One region of the Mesorhizobium sp. WSM4832 genome, then DNA from elsewhere that is predicted to be linked to it. Evidence: riboswitches for the same ligand, from Rfam matches in the RefSeq annotation. Region 1 holds a riboswitch; each other region holds the start of a gene.
The links. Region 1 has a riboswitch for cobalamin ahead of AC0L2L_RS20480 (CbtB domain-containing protein). Riboswitches for the same ligand answer to the same signal wherever they lie in the genome.

Region 1 (5,054 bases):
TCGTGCCGATGGAACCCCTCCGACCTGACCATCGGCAACCTGCTGGGCGCGCTGGCCAGCCGTGCCGCGGAGCGAGCCGCTGCTGACCCAGTGAACGGCGCCGCGCGCCGCCGCTGTCTCAGAACCGGATCATGCCATTGGCCCGCAACAGGTAGTGGCCCACCAGAGCGATGGCGATCAGGGCCACCCAGACGGCTGCCCTGCTCATGCACGAAATCCCTGTTGATCAACGGCACTGAACGCGCGCCGCGGTTGCGTTCCAAATAGGCGCGCGGTTGCACACCGTTTCAGGCTGGATCAACTCACGAATTGCTGCACCGAGCGCGTCCGTGCATAATACCGTCGGCGGCGCTTGGTCGAGGCCGGCGAAATGGACGACAAAGCTGACAATCCGGGCGTCGCGGTGTTCCCGCCGCTGCTCTTTCTCGTGGTGCTGATCATAATGCTGGCGCTACGCTACATCTGGCCGCTTAGGATCGGAGGCCGGCCACTCACCATCGTGCTGGGCATAGCGCTGGCGGCACTTGCGATTGCGATCATTGCCTGGGGACGCTCCGTGATGTTGCGCGGCGGCACCAATGTGAACCCGACGCTGCCAGCCACCGCGATCATCACCGGCGGCCCGTTCGGCTTCACCCGCAATCCGCTCTATGTCGGCCTGATGGGGCTGCTGCTCGGGATCGGGCTCCTCTTCGACAGCTGGTGGGCCGTCGTGGCCGTCATCGTGAGCTTCCCCGTCCTGCATTATGGCGTGGTGCTGCGCGAGGAAGCCTATCTGGAGCGTAAGTTCGGCGAACCCTACAGGGCCTACAAAGCGAGCGTGCGACGCTATCTCTGAGCGTCAGTCCTTCAGCTCATTGCTGTAGAGCGCCACGCCGATGCGGTCGTTGCGCCGCCACCGCACCAAGGCACGATAAGTCGTATCGTCGGCTGGAACCTCGAGCAGGAAGCGCTCCGGGATGTCCACATCGGCAGCGACGCGCAATTCCGCGCCATGGTGGTGCTGATTCCTGACCGAGCAGCCGATCCTGACGCCACCGGCAATGATCGTGGCGTCCTTGAGCACGAATTCACGCGCATGAAGACGGCGCTCGGTTTCGGGATAATCGGCCATATCCGGCGGCTCCTCGGGCGGGGTTCTCCTCGCCACGGAAGAGCATCGTAGCAACAAGGCGTTTCCGTTCCGTTAGCGGTCTCTGAAACGACGAGCCTGATATCCCCGGCGGACCGTGCCGAAGCTTGGCAGGTCATCCGACGGATCTGTCACGCTTGAGTGTTCAGCCAGCGACGACGCCGCTCGCATGCAGCACCCAGCGGCGGCCGTCGCTACGGAACTCGGTGATCGACAGCGGCTCGATGTCGACCTTCCAGACCGAGGACAGCGGCGCGCCCAGCACATGCACCATGGCGGCACGGATCGGCACGGCATGCGTCACCGCGATGGTGTGGCCGCTCTCGCCGGCCAGGCGGTCCACCAGCGCGGCGCCGCGCCGGGCGACGGCGGCAAGCGATTCGCCGCCATGGGGTGCCGCGTCCGGATCGGAAAGCCAGGCCGCCATGCCTTCCGGGTCCTCGGCCTGCACCTCCTCGAAGCTCTTGCCGGCCCAACGCGCGAAATCCTGCTCGGCAAGCAGCGGCTCGACCGTCGCGTCAAGGCCAAGCGCCTCGGCCGTCTGGCGCGCGGCAAGCGCCGGACTTGTCCAGACGCGGTCGGCGCGGCGCAGCGAAGCGGCCAGCGAGGCGGCGCGGCCGAGGGCCCGCGGCTCCAGCGCCTCGTCGCCCGGAAACCGGCCCTTGCGCGCGGCCAGCGTCGCCCTGCTTGCGATCATCGTCAGGCGGGCGAGCATGAAAAACTCCGTGGCACAGTGAAATTAAGCCCCACGAAGCCGTGCCGGCCATTACAATTCGTTGACAGGCGAACGAAGTGCTGACAAGTGTTTTAGCGCGATACGGGATTGGAAGCCGGTGCGAGTCCGGCACGGTCGCGCCACTGTGATCGGCACCAGCCGAAAGTCAGGCCTTATCCCGCAGCATTGTTCGATCAACGGGACGCAGTATCCCACGGGAGGTCAAAATGTCCGACACCACCTTCGCCACCACCTACGGTCCGGTGCCGATTCCGGTTCGCGAGCTTCTGCCCTGGGCCATCTTCGGTGGGCTGCTGCTGATGCTGGCGATCTATTTCATCGGTGCGGAAGAAGGCGCGACGTCGCTGATCCGCGGCATGTATGTGCACGAATTCGTGCATGACGGCCGCCACCTGCTCGGCTTTCCCTGCCACTAAGGCGGTTCAGCGAAAGTTGAACTCGCTTTCGATTCTGGTCTAACGCAATTCCGGACGGAAAACCGCTACGCTGTTTTCCTGGGATTGCTTGAAGGGATTCTGACATGGTCGGAAAACTTTTGCTGCGCGGCATGCTTGTCGGGCTGGTTGCGGGGATTCTGGCATTCGCCTTCGCCCGCGTCTATGGCGAGCCGCAGGTCGACAAGGCAATCGCCTACGAGGAACAGCAGGCCCAGGCGGCCGGCGAGGCGCCGGAGCCCGAGATGGTCAGCCGCGCCGTGCAGGCCGGCATTGGCCTGGCAACCGGCGTGCTGGTCTATGGCGCCGCGCTCGGCGGGCTGTTCTCGCTGGTCTTCGCTTACGCTTACGGCCGCTTGGGCTCGCTCGGCCCACGCGGCACCTCGGCGCTGCTGGCGCTGCTAGGCTTCCTTGCCGTGATCGTGGTTCCCAGCCTCAAATATCCGGCGAACCCGCCGGCGGTCGGCAATCCTGAAACGATCGGCTACCGCACCGAGCTGTTCTTCATCATGATCGTGATCTCGATCGCGGCGATGGTGGCGGCAGTGGGTTTGGCGCAGCGGCTGTGGAATAGGCTCGGCGCCTGGAACGCCTCGATCGCAGCAGGGCTCGCCTTCCTCGTGGTCTTCGCGCTGGTGAAAGCAGCACTTCCCGACATCAACGAAGTGCCGGAAAACTTCTCGGCGAGTGTGCTGTGGCAGTTCCGCGTCGCTTCGCTCGGCATCCAACTCGTGCTGTGGACCGTTGTCGGACTGGGCTTCGGCGCGGTTGTCGAGCGCGTGGTCGCGGTGCGCGATCAGCGCGGCCCGGCACGCCGCTACGCTTGAACTCCGATGCGTTGGCTGCCACGGTTCCTCGCCCTGGCGGCTAGCTTCCTTTTGGCGGCTGCACTGCCGGTCTTACTGGCGGCACCGGCGCAAGCGCATAGCGGATCCTCCGCCCCGCCTCCCCCCGGCGTCCAGATCCCCAGTCTCACGCATGGCCAGATGGCTGTCATTGCACGCTACCGCGGCGATATCCTGGACCTGGCCCAGCGCCAGACCGTGACCGACCCGACGTTCAGGCGGCTCTACAATCACGGCAACCTGCAATTCACCTACTGCCTGTGGGGCCTGATGCCGGGGAGCCTTGGCGACGAAGAGAGCCCGTTCAACGAATGCAGCCATGCCTATCTGGCCGCCGCCAAGGCGCTGCTCACCCATATGGCGACGATGCCCTCGGCTGCGCGTGACGCGAAGGCCCTGATCTCCGACATCGATGCAGACATGGTGCGCAGCGGCGCGTCCTGGATCCTGTGCCAGTTCAGCGGCGAGAGTTTCAGCACCGGCGCGGTCGTCGAGCCCAGATGGCGGGACATGTTTTTCCACCTGCCGAGCCTCGCCGTGCTGCTTGCAACGATAGCGGCGCTCATCGCCGCCGCATGGTCGATCTTCGGCGCGAGACGCGCACGCGGCTTGACTGACTCAGGCCGACTGATCTCCTTAAGATAACAGGCGACGTAGCGCGGCTCGTTGTGCTCCGCAGAGCGCCAAGCAGCGCGCCTACTTCGAGCGCACACCATAGGCGGCAAGGAACGCTTCGACCGAGGCATCGGCGTGCCGCTCAAGGTCGGCTTTCGAGCGCGGGTTGCTTCCGGTGAACATGGCTTCGTTCATCGGGATCCAAAGCAGCATTCCAAACAAATGGCTGGCCGCCAAACGGGGATCATCGGTCTGCAACAGGCCTCGGCTGGTGAGCTTTTGAAAGCACGCCGCCACCGAGGCAAGCATGCGCTCAAAACCTTTATCGTACCAACTGCGGCCAAGCTGCGGCATCCGATCGGCGTTGGCGATAATCAGACGCCGCAGCTTCAGCAACTCGTCGTTCATCAGCGTCGTGGTCAATCGCCGGGCAAGCTGCTGCAGGCCGCCTTCCAGGAATTTCGCCTCGGAAAGCAGCGCCGTCACGGACTCGACAACGTCGTTGGCCTGAGACGCGGTGGACTCCACGACTTCGCTGAAAAGCGTCTCCTTGTCCGTGAAATGCTTGTAGACCGTCTGCTTGGAAGCGCATGCCCTGGTGGCGATCTCCTCCATGCTGGTCCCATCATAACCCTTGGCGATGAACGCGGCCGTCGCCGCCTCGATGATTTCCCGATCCTTGCGAGCCGATCTGGTCTCAACATCAATTTTCATAGCGCCTCTCGATCAGTACTAGACGGTACCGTTCCCGCGTGATAGCTGTCCAGAGTACTAGACTGACTAGTACCGGTCAACGAACTGGAGGATTCAAACCGATGACTCAAATGCTCTTCCTCAATCTGCCGGTGAGCAATCTGCAAGCAGCGACCAAGTTTTATCTCGCGGTCGGGGGCACGCTCAACCCGCAATTCTCGAATGATCAGGCCAGCTCGATCATGTTCTCCGAATCGATCGGAGTCATGTTGCTGACGCACCAGCACTACAGCCAGTTCACGGCCCGGCCGATCGGCGACGCGAAGCGCGAGAGCCAGATGCTGATCGCGCTGACCGTCGATAGCAAAGAAGCGGTCAACGCGGTAATCGAGAAAGGCGTTGCGGCAGGCGGCCGCGCCGATCCCAATCCGGTGCAGGATCTCGGTTTCATGTTCAACCGCCACATCGAAGATCCGGATGGCAATGTCTGGGAGTTCCTGTGGATGAATCCCGCAGCCATGCAATAGACCGTCTGGGCATCCCCGATGCCGGAATCACACCACGGAAGCGACGGGCACCCGCCCCGTCGCTCTCATGTC
Region 2 (5,054 bases), on a different contig from region 1:
GACCCGCGGCGAGTGAATGTCATAGACGCCAGGACCGATGTCGTTCGGATACTTGAAGGTTCGAAGCGTATCGAGCAGTTCCATCTGCGAGCGCGAGGTTTCAATGGAGATCACGTCGGCATCCATTGCGGCAATCGCGTCCACGATGTCACCGAACTCGGAGTAGCACATATGGGTGTGGATCTGGGTCGCATCGCCGACGGCCGTTGAAGCCAGCCTGAAACATTCGACGGCCCAGTCGAGATAGGTCTCCCAGTCGGCCTCACGAAGCGGCAAGCCCTCGCGCAGTGCGGCTTCGTCGATCTGGATCATCCTGGCGCCGGCCTTTTCGAGGTCGCTCACTTCATCGCGAATGGCAAGCGCGACCTGGCGGCAGACGGCTGAGCGCGGAAGGTCGTCTCGGACGAAGGACCAGTTGAGGATCGTCACCGGGCCGGTAAGCATGCCCTTCACCGGCTTTAGCGTCAGCGACTGGGCATATCGCCACCAGTGTAGTGTCATCGGATTTCGTCGCGACACATCGCCAATGATGATCGGGGGTCGCACAAAGCGTGAGCCATAGCTCTGCACCCATCCGTGTTGTGTGAAGGCGAAGCCGCAGAGCTGCTCGGCGAAATACTGCACCATATCGTTGCGCTCGAATTCGCCGTGGACCAGCACATCGAGTCCGATCTCTTCTTGCCATCGAATGGCGGCTTTTATCTCTTTCTGCAGGAACGCCTCGTAGTCGACGTAACTCAGCTCGCCTTTGGCATGAGCTGCCCGCGCCTTGCGAACCTCGGCTGTTTGCGGGAAGGAGCCGATGGTCGTGGTGGGGAAGGAAGGCAAGCCAAATGTGTCGGCCTGAAGCTTGGAGCGCACGGCGAATGCGCTCTTGCGGCGCGTCATGCCGACCTTGATGCTGGCGACCCGGCCTTCGACGAGCGGATCATGCACCTTCGCGGATGTCGAGCGAACGGCAGCAGCCTCAGCTGATGCCTCCAGTTCGGCGGCGACCGCGTCCTGGCCTTCGGCCAGGGCACGGGCGAGCACGACCAGCTCGCCGGTCTTTTGCGCCGCGAAGGCCAGCCACGACTTCACATCGGCATCGAGGGCCGTTTCCATGTCCAGGTCGATCGGCACATGCAGCATCGAGCAGGACGGGGCGATCTCCACGCGCTCCAGCGGCCAGCCGGCGACGATCGGCTTGATGCGGTCAAATATGGCAGGCAGGTTCGCTCGCCAGACATTGCGGCCGTCGATCAGTCCGAGCGAGAGCACAAGTTCTTTCTGCGCGAGGCGGCCGACCGTCTCCAACTGCTCTGGAGCGCGCACGAGATCGACGTGCAGTCCCGCCACGGGCAGAGAAATTGCGGTCTCGAGATTGTCTCCCAGCGATCCGAAATAGGTAGCGACCATGATCTTCAACTCGGGTGCTGCTTTCGACAGCCGGGAGTAGGCTAATTGGAGCGCATCCCGTTCGTTGGGAATCAGATCGAGCACGAGCGCCGGCTCATCGATCTGCACCCAATCGGCTCCCGCGAGCGTCAGCCTCTGCAGGAGCTCCTCATAGACGGGCAGCAGCCGTGGCAGGAGCGCGATAGGGTTGAAACCTTCCTCAGGTGACTTCGCCAACTTGAGAAAGGTAACCGGTCCAAGCAGGACCGGGCGAGTATGGATGCCGAGCGCCTTGGCCTCGAGGAAATGAACGACCGGTTTCGCCGACGAGAGGGCAAAGCTCTGATCGTCCGTGAGTTCCGGCACAATGTAGTGATAGTTGGTGTCGAACCATTTGGTCATTTCCATCGCGGCAAGGCCATGCCCATTGGCCACATGCTCGTCACCGGCATGTCCACAATCCACCTCCCGACCTTGATTGCCGCGCGCCATGGCGAAATAGATATCGAGTGGGACCTCGCCGTCAGTCCAGGCGTATCGTGCCGGCACCGCGCCAACCATGGCGACTGTGTCGAGCACATGGTCATAAAGCGAGAAATCGTTGGACGGGATTTTCGACACGCTGCGATCGTGCTGCTCCCTCCAGCTAACGGCGCGTAGCGTCTTCGCCGTCGCGAGCAGGTCGGCAGCGGGAGATTTTCCGGACCAGTAGCTTTCAAGCGCGAATTTCAGTTCCCGCCGTCGACCGATGCGAGGCACGCCGAGCGTTGCCACAGGAATTCGTTGAGAGACAGTCATGCCATACCCCGATGGTTGGGGCGGGGACAAGGAACGCGCGAGTAGGCGGCACAAAGCCGAGCTAGCGCGACCACCAGACACCCCGCCCGTGGACGTTGTTCGTCGTGGCAGGTCTCCTGGCTCGCGGGTCAAAGCCTCTGCCCGTCTTCCCGAGGCCGTTCGCCTCAGTGACATCAATGGGCTTGGCTCGCCGCTAACAGTTGCGGGGGCAGCGCCGGCATCCCACCGGCTTCCCTCTTAGCTCCGCTACGGCAGTGCCGCGCGGAGAACCATGACACGCGCACAATCACAGCAGCTTCGCTCCCTGTCAATACATATAACGAGATGTTTATGTGATTATGCGAATTACGCCCATGCGCTGATCGGTCTCTTTCGCCCAAAGCCGCATACGATGCGGTTTCTCATCGGCGCAGGCTCGGAGAGGTCCTTATCCCCATCGGCGACGCCGGATCAGATCGAGGTCCCCGGGCTCAAAGTGTCAAGTCGGGCCAGGTCGTCACGGTCCGCCGGGAATTCCAATAGCGTGTTCCCGCTCGGCTCGCTCAGCGTGCTCGCGCATTCGCTCACCGGCCCCCGAAGACGATGAGCGGAAGCGGGAAGGAGAGGTGGCGCCGAAGGTCGGCGGGCTGGGGCTGGGCCGCCAGCGTCTCGACCAACTGCGCAGCGATCGCCTCGACACTGCTGCGCGAGCAGCTTCACCCTGCGGTTCTTGAAGGCCCCACGATCGTGCGTAACCGGTCGTGCTCGCCACCCGCGCGCGCGACCAGCCACCCCGGTGAACCTGCCGGGCACGCGTTGACGTAGCCCGATCTTTAGTGATCGCCCGCACGCCCGCAGGCGGATCTGCCACGGCGGATTCAATCGAGGCACCCTCCCGCGGGTCGTTCCGGAAGGTCTACCGCAACGGCTTGCTGCCTACCAGCAACAGGACGACGCCCGCTGTGACTCCCCGCGATACGTTCATTGGTTTGTTGCGATAATGTTGTTTCCTTCATCGTTAGACTTCGCTGTGAATAGTTCTGCTGTGCTGATAGCTCTCTCAGAGAACTGGCGCATTCTTCGCAAATATTGCGCGCATTGTTTGCAGCACTCTCACGGATTAAAGACCCGGACTCGCTTCTTCGAAGTTCGCCTTGTCGAGCTGTGGGTCGTTAATGAACGCTATCGGCGTGCCAGCCGATCGCGCTGGCAAGGAAATCGTCGCCCAAGGCGATGAATGTGGCGAGCTCGGGATTGTCCTTGCCGTAGCTGTGCCCGCCTGCGCTGATCCCATAGAAGTAAGCGGGATAGGCACGGTATTAACGTAGCCCGAATATGCCCCCGAGGCGCTCAGGCGGAACTGCCCAGAGCTTGGCTCGCAGATCGGTGTCGTAGACGGGCGCGAGCAATAAGGGGGAGGTGGAGGGGGAGGGTAAGACGCGCAGGGGGCTTTTGGAATCGCGATTGCCTGCTGTGCCAGCAGCATCAGGACGACGGCCGCTGCTACTCCCCGCGCCACATTCATCCGCTTTGTTGCCATGATATTTTTCCTTGCTCTTCAGAATTTTACACTGTGGTGTGAATAGCCCCGTCGATTGATTGAGATCGACAAAGCGCTAGCGCGCATTTGTGCAAACTGTACTCGCATGATTTGCACCTTTGTCGCAGTCCTCGACCTGTACTCAGTCATCCGAAGTTCGCCCTTGTCGAGCGCCCGGTCCTTTATTGAAGCCATCGGCATGCCACCCGATCGCGCTGCGAAGGAAATTGGTGCCAAGACTGATGAGTGCGGCTTGCTCGCGATTGTCCTTGCCGTAGCTGTGCCCGCCGGCGCTGGCCTCGTAGAAGTAAGCGGGATAGCCAAGAGCTTGCAGTTTGGCGGCCATCTTACGCGCATGGCCCGGGTGGACGCGGTCGTCGCGTCTCATGGTGGCGAGCAGAATAGGCGGATAGGGCTGTCCCGGCGTGGCAGTGTGATAGGCCGAGATTTCCTTCAGGAAAGCCCAATCGTCAGCCTTGTCGGGATCGCCATATTCGTCGATCCAGCTCGCGCCCGCCAGGAGTTTGGTGTAGCGGCGCATGTCGATAAGTGGAACCATGCAGAACAGCGCGCCGAAGTGCTCAGGATAGCGGGTAAGCATGTTGGCGATCAGCAGGCCGCCATTTGAGCCGCCCTCGGCGGCAATCCGCCTCGGCAGCGTGATGCCCCTTCGCACGAGATCGGCGGCAACGGCGGCGAAATCGTCATGGGCGAGACGCTTGCCCTCCCTGCGCCCGGCATCGTGCCAGCAGGTGCCGAACTCGCCGCCGCCGCGGATGTTCGCCACCACACACGTGCCGCCGCGCTCGAGCCACAGCTTGCCGAGCGAGGAGTAGTAGCAGGGCAGGAGCGATATGCCGAACCCGCCATAGGCGGAAAGGTGAACCGGGGCATCTCCGTTCCCGTTCGCCGGACCAACCTGCGTATAGGGGATCATCTCCTGATCGATCGAGACTGCCTCGTGGCGCGTGACCACCAGTCCGGATGCGTCGAAAGTCTCCGGGTTGCGCTTCAGGATCACTGGAGCACCGATCGGCGGCGCGGCATTGAGATCGAATAGGAAAAGCTGCCGCGGCGTGATCGGGTCCTGAGCCGAAACGACGACCTCTCCATTGGTCTCGTGAACTGCCGCATCGAGTGACCAGAGCCCAACGGCCCCTTGCGCGGGCACTGTGTCCAGGGCTCGGCGTGTCCATTCCTGCGGGCCTGGGGTGAACACCTCGAAACGCGGAGCGAGGTTCGCCAGGTAGCCGATAATGAGCTTCCTGTCATTCCAGAAGAATGACCGCAGGGAGCGCCTCTGGGCTGGTTCAAACAGGGTACTAAAACGGCGCTCGCCAGCCAGGAAAGCGGAAAGCGA
Region 3 (5,054 bases), on a different contig from region 1:
GACCTTGAGACGAATGCGGACATTCTGCTTCGGCGACAGAAGGTGATAGACGACGTCGAAGCGCCTGGCCCGCGACGGATAGTCGGCGCCGCAAACGTCGATGATCGAGATGAACTGGCAGCGCGGATCATCGCGCAGGAAGGTCGCCACCTCGATCAGATTGCCCGGATCGACGGACACTGTCAGCTCGCCATAGGCAAGCACGGCTTCGCCGATGCGGCCGGAGAGCTTCTCGCCGAGATAGGTGGAGAGTTCGTTCAACGCCTGGGTCATCGGCTCACCGTTCGATCGTGCCGGTGCGGCGGATCTTCTTCTGCAGAAGGAGAATGCCGTAGAGCAGCGCTTCGGCGCTCGGCGGGCAGCCGGGCACATAGATGTCGACCGGCACGACGCGGTCGCAGCCGCGCACCACCGAATAGGAATAGTGGTAGTAGCCGCCGCCATTGGCGCACGAGCCCATCGAGATGACGTAGCGCGGCTCGGGCATCTGGTCGTAGACCTTGCGCAGCGCCGGCGCCATCTTGTTGGTCAGCGTGCCGGCCACGATCATGATGTCGGACTGGCGCGGGGACGCGCGCGGCGCGACGCCGAAACGCTCCGAGTCGTAACGCGGCATCGAGGTGTGGATCATCTCGACCGCGCAGCAGGCAAGGCCGAAGGTCATGAACATCAGCGAGCCGCTGCGCGCCCAGGTGATGAGCGCTTCGGTCGAGGTGACAAGGAAACCCTTGTCGGCCAGTTCATTGTTGATTTCAAGGAAGAAGGGATCGTCCTGCCCCACCGGCCTGCCGGTGTTGGGGTCGATGATGCCCTTGGGCTTCGGCGCGACGAGGGTGCCTGAACTATCGTTCAATCCCATTCCAGCGCTCCTTTTTTCCATTCATAGGCAAAGCCGATGGTCAGCACCGCCAGGAACACCATCATTGACCAGAAGCCAAGCATGCCGAGCTTGGAGAAGGACACCGCCCATGGAAACAGGAAGGCGACCTCGAGATCGAAGATGATGAACAGGATCGACACCAGATAGAAGCGGATGTCGAATTTCATGCGGGCGTCGTCGAACGAGTTGAACCCGCATTCGTAAGCGGAAAGCTTTTCCGGGTCGGGATTGCGGTAGGCCACCAGGAAGGGGGCGACGATAAGCGCCAGACCAACGACCATCGCCACGGCGATGAACAGGACGATGGGCAGATAGGAACTCAGGAGTGCGCTCATGCGGCGACTTTCCTTCGGCGGGGCAGTTCACTTTGATTACAGCAACGAACTCTAATGCGGAAGCGTGACAGTTTAACCGCTGAACCGTTTTAGGGGGCCTATGCTGCAACGCGGCGAGGGTTAGCGCAGCGGTTTCGGTGACGCAAGTCAAACCTTGTTCAAAATCCGGCCTTGGACGCCATATCGGAAGAAACTGGTCTCATCCGCTCCTGTTTGATTCCCTTCATTTTTTACTCCACTTTTCTCTCCTGACACATCTCCCGCCATTTGCCTGCTAGCATCGCCGGAATCACCGGCTGAAAAGCCAACAAATGATCGGGGCAAAGGCACCTTGATGAAGGAGAAAATCTCGCTCGCCATGGCCAGGCGCATCGCGCTCGGCGCCCAGGGGTTTAACGACCCCCGGCCCGGTGGAGTTCCGGATCGCCGCCACCTTGCGCGCGTGCTTTCGCGAACCGGTCTATTGCAGATCGACTCCGTAAGCGCCGTGGTGCGCGCTCATTATATGCCGCTCTATTCGCGCCTCGGCCCCTACCCGCTTGCGCTGCTCGATAACGCCGCGGTCACGCGCAAGCGCACCGTCTTTGAATATTGGGCGCATGAGGCGTCTTTCCTGCCCGTCGGGACCTATCCCCTGATGCGCTGGCGCATGCAGCGCGCCGAGCAGGGCGACGAGATGTATCTCGGTCTCGCGAAATGGGGTCGTGAACGCAAGGAGATGATCGACGAGATCTATGCGCAGGTCGCCGAACGCGGGCCGATCGCCGCCTCCGATATCGAAGGCCATAAGGGCAATGGCGGCTGGTGGGGCTGGAGCGAGGCCAAGCACGCCTTTGAATGGCTGTTTTGGGCCGGCCGCATCACCACCGCCCACCGGCGCGGCTTCGAACGCTATTACGACCTGCCCGAGCGCGTTTTGCCGCAGGCGGTGCTCGATCTGCCCGTGCCATCGGTCGAGGACGCGCATCGCGAATTGCTGCGCATTTCCGCCCGCGCCCATGGCATCGCGACTTATGGCGACCTGCGCGACTATTTCCGCTTGGCGCCCGGCGATACGAAGGACCGCATCGAGGAATTGGTCGAAACGGGCGAATTGCTGCCGGTGCGCGTCGAAGGTTGGGACAAGACCGCCTATCTCCACAAGGACGCGCGCATCCCGCGCCGTATCGAGGCACGCGCCCTGCTCGCGCCCTTCGATCCGGTCGTCTTCGAACGCACCCGAACGGAGAAACTCTTCGACTTCCGCTATCGCATAGAGATCTACACGCCGGCCGCAAAGCGCCAGTATGGCTACTATGTGCTGCCGTTCCTGCTCGGCGACCGGATCGTCGCGCGCGTCGATCTCAGGGCCGATCGGCCGGCGAGCGTGCTGCGCGTCCATGCCGCCTATGCCGAGGGCGGCGCGCCGCCTGAGACAGCCGCCCAGCTCTTCGACGAGTTGAAGCAGATGCAGGCATGGCTCGGCCTGGAGGCGATCGAAGTCACGCCGGCCGGCGACCTTGGTCCAGCGCTGGCCGACATCGAGATGTCGTAGCCGCGTTGACAGGCACCCAGCCGTAAGCCTAAATCCGCAGCAGACGGTCTTCTCCCGGCAAAGGGAGGAGCCAAGAGGGAATGCGGTGCGGGCAAGAATGCCCAAATCCGCGGCTGTCCCCGCAACTGTAAGCGACGAGCCTCGGCCGAAAACCACTGGGATGTTCCCGGGAAGGCGGCATTCAAGGCGACGACTCGCGAGCCAGGAGACCTGCCGTCTGAGACTTAAAGTATCCGAATGCCCGGCGGGTTTTCCGGGCAAGGAGCCCTGGTTTTGGACAGCAACGGCAGTTTTCCGGCAAACAATGCGGATATTTCAACCGAGCCCGACCCGCTGGCCGGCGTGACCGTCATCGTCTGCTCGTCATGCCGCGACGAGACCGGCTCGGACGCGCACCCGCGCGCCGGTGCCCTGCTGGCCGAAGGCACGCGCCGCGCCGCCTCGGGCGAAAACATCCGCATCCGCACGGTAGAATGCCTCGGCAATTGCAAGCGCCGCCTGAGCGCGGCGCTTCTGCGCGACGGCTGCTGGAGCTATGTCTTCGGCGATCTGGAGGCGACCAGCGGCCCAGACCTCGTCGCCGGCGCAAAACTCTTCGCCACCTCGACCGATGGCCTCATCCCGTGGCGCGGCCGGCCTGAATCCCTCAAGCGCGGCCTCGTTGCCCGTATCCCTCCCCTCGACCTGCTGAAGGACTGACCATGACCGCGCCAGATTCGTCCGCCAACCTCTCCCGTGTTCCCTGTACCGTCGTCACCGGCTTCCTCGGCGCCGGCAAGACGACGCTGATCCGTAACCTGCTCGAAAACGCCAAGGGCAAGCGGCTAGCCATCATCGTCAACGAGTTCGGCGACGTCGGCATCGACGGCGAGATCCTGAAAAGCTGCGGCGTCGACGCCTGCCCGGAGGAAAACATCGTCGAGCTTGCCAATGGCTGCATCTGCTGCACGGTCGCCGACGACTTCGTACCGGCGCTCGACCAGATCCTGTCGCGCACGCCGAGGGTCGACCACATCCTGATCGAGACCTCGGGTCTGGCCCTGCCGAAGCCGCTCGTCCAGGCCTTCCAGTGGCCGACGGTGAAGAGCCGCGTCACGGTCGACGGTGTCATCGCCGTGGTCGACGGCCCGGCGCTGGCCGACGGCCGCGTCGCCTCCGACATGGATGCGCTGCAGGCCCAGCGCGCCGCGGACGGCTCGCTCGACCATGACGATCCGGTCGAGGAGGTGTTCGAGGACCAGATCGCCTGCGCCGACCTGATCATCCTGTCGAAGAGCGACCTGATGGACGCGGCGGGCTCGGCTCGCGCCAACGCCGTCATCGGTAAGCATGTGGCGCGCGCGGTCAAGGTCGTGCCGACCACCCAGGGAAAGGTCGATCCATCCGTGCTGCTCGGCCTCGGGCTCGCCGTCGAGGACGACATCGAGAACCGCAAGACCCACCATGACAACGAGCTCGACCACGAGCATGACGATTTCGATTCCTTCGTCATCGACATCCCGTCGATCTCGAACCCGGACGAACTGGCAAAGCGCGTCGCCACCGCGGCCGAGCAGGAAAACGTGTTGCGCGTCAAAGGTTTCGTCGAAGTCGGCGGCAAGCCGATGCGGCTTCTGCTGCAGGCCGTCGGCCCCCGCGTCAACCACTATTACGACCGCGCCTGGGCGGCTGAGGACGACCGCCGCTCGCGGCTCGTCGTCATCGGCCTCAAGGGGCTGAACCGCCCCGCGATCGAACGTATCCTTGCAGGCTGAGGCCAACACGAACAACGATGCATATCCTCACCACGACATCCGCTTCGCTCGACGATCTCGCCGAGCCGATCGATCTCAGGCAGACGCCTGCGGATATCGTGGCGCTGTCCTTCACCGACAGCGACCTCGCCGGACTGGCCGCCGCCTGGAAAGCCGACGCCGGACGACTGCCCTCGATGCGGCTCGCAGCACTGCGTGATCTCCGCCATCCGATGTCGGTCGACCTGTGGATCGACAGCGTCGCCCGCCACGCCAGGGTCATCCTGGTCCGCATCCTCGGTGGTTATGACTGGTGGCGCTATGGCTGCGACCAGCTGGCGGCGGTGGCGCGCGAGCGCGGCATCGAGCTCGCGCTGTTGCCCGGCGAAAGCCATGACGAGGACCACCGCCTGATTGAAGCTTCGACGCTGCCGCGCGCCGAGTTGGACGCCTTGCTCGGCTATTTCCGCGAAGGCGGCCCGGCCAATATGAGCGCGCTGGTGCAAAGATTGGCGAGGCTGGCGGGGTCGGATGCGGCCGTGGCCGCGCCGGTCGGTGTGCCGAAAGCCGGG

Region 2: it holds a riboswitch for cobalamin, as region 1 does, so the genes downstream of both, metE (5-methyltetrahydropteroyltriglutamate--homocysteine S-methyltransferase) here and AC0L2L_RS20480 (CbtB domain-containing protein) in region 1, are expected to answer to the same signal.
Region 3: it holds a riboswitch for cobalamin, as region 1 does, so the genes downstream of both, AC0L2L_RS08235 (DUF1636 family protein) here and AC0L2L_RS20480 (CbtB domain-containing protein) in region 1, are expected to answer to the same signal.

The regions. Positions count from the first base shown of each region.
Region 1 covers NZ_JBVVQH010000014.1:143,138-148,191, reverse strand. Annotated here, with positions in the region: gene AC0L2L_RS20495 (methyltransferase family protein) at 371-838, shown strand; gene AC0L2L_RS20490 (PilZ domain-containing protein) at 842-1,114, opposite strand; gene AC0L2L_RS20485 (histidine phosphatase family protein) at 1,278-1,847, opposite strand; adenosylcobalamin (AdoCbl) riboswitch at 1,931-2,074, shown strand; gene AC0L2L_RS20480 (CbtB domain-containing protein) at 2,075-2,284, shown strand; gene AC0L2L_RS20475 (CbtA family protein) at 2,389-3,129, shown strand; gene AC0L2L_RS20470 (hypothetical protein) at 3,289-3,792, shown strand; gene AC0L2L_RS20465 (TetR/AcrR family transcriptional regulator) at 3,844-4,476, opposite strand; gene AC0L2L_RS20460 (VOC family protein) at 4,578-4,982, shown strand.
Region 2 covers NZ_JBVVQH010000035.1:26,744-31,797, reverse strand. Annotated here, with positions in the region: gene metE (5-methyltetrahydropteroyltriglutamate--homocysteine S-methyltransferase) at 1-2,151, opposite strand, end outside; cobalamin riboswitch at 2,265-2,464, opposite strand; partial or broken gene AC0L2L_RS32225 (cytochrome P450) at 2,754-2,957, opposite strand; gene AC0L2L_RS32220 (prolyl oligopeptidase family serine peptidase) at 3,837-5,054, opposite strand, start outside.
Region 3 covers NZ_JBVVQH010000004.1:252,028-257,081, forward strand. Annotated here, with positions in the region: gene AC0L2L_RS08215 (NADH-quinone oxidoreductase subunit C) at 1-273, opposite strand, end outside; gene AC0L2L_RS08220 (NuoB/complex I 20 kDa subunit family protein) at 278-859, opposite strand; gene AC0L2L_RS08225 (NADH-quinone oxidoreductase subunit A) at 850-1,215, opposite strand; gene AC0L2L_RS08230 (winged helix-turn-helix domain-containing protein) at 1,550-2,749, shown strand; cobalamin riboswitch at 2,777-2,981, shown strand; gene AC0L2L_RS08235 (DUF1636 family protein) at 3,023-3,448, shown strand; gene cobW (cobalamin biosynthesis protein CobW) at 3,451-4,503, shown strand; gene cobN (cobaltochelatase subunit CobN) at 4,521-5,054, shown strand, end outside.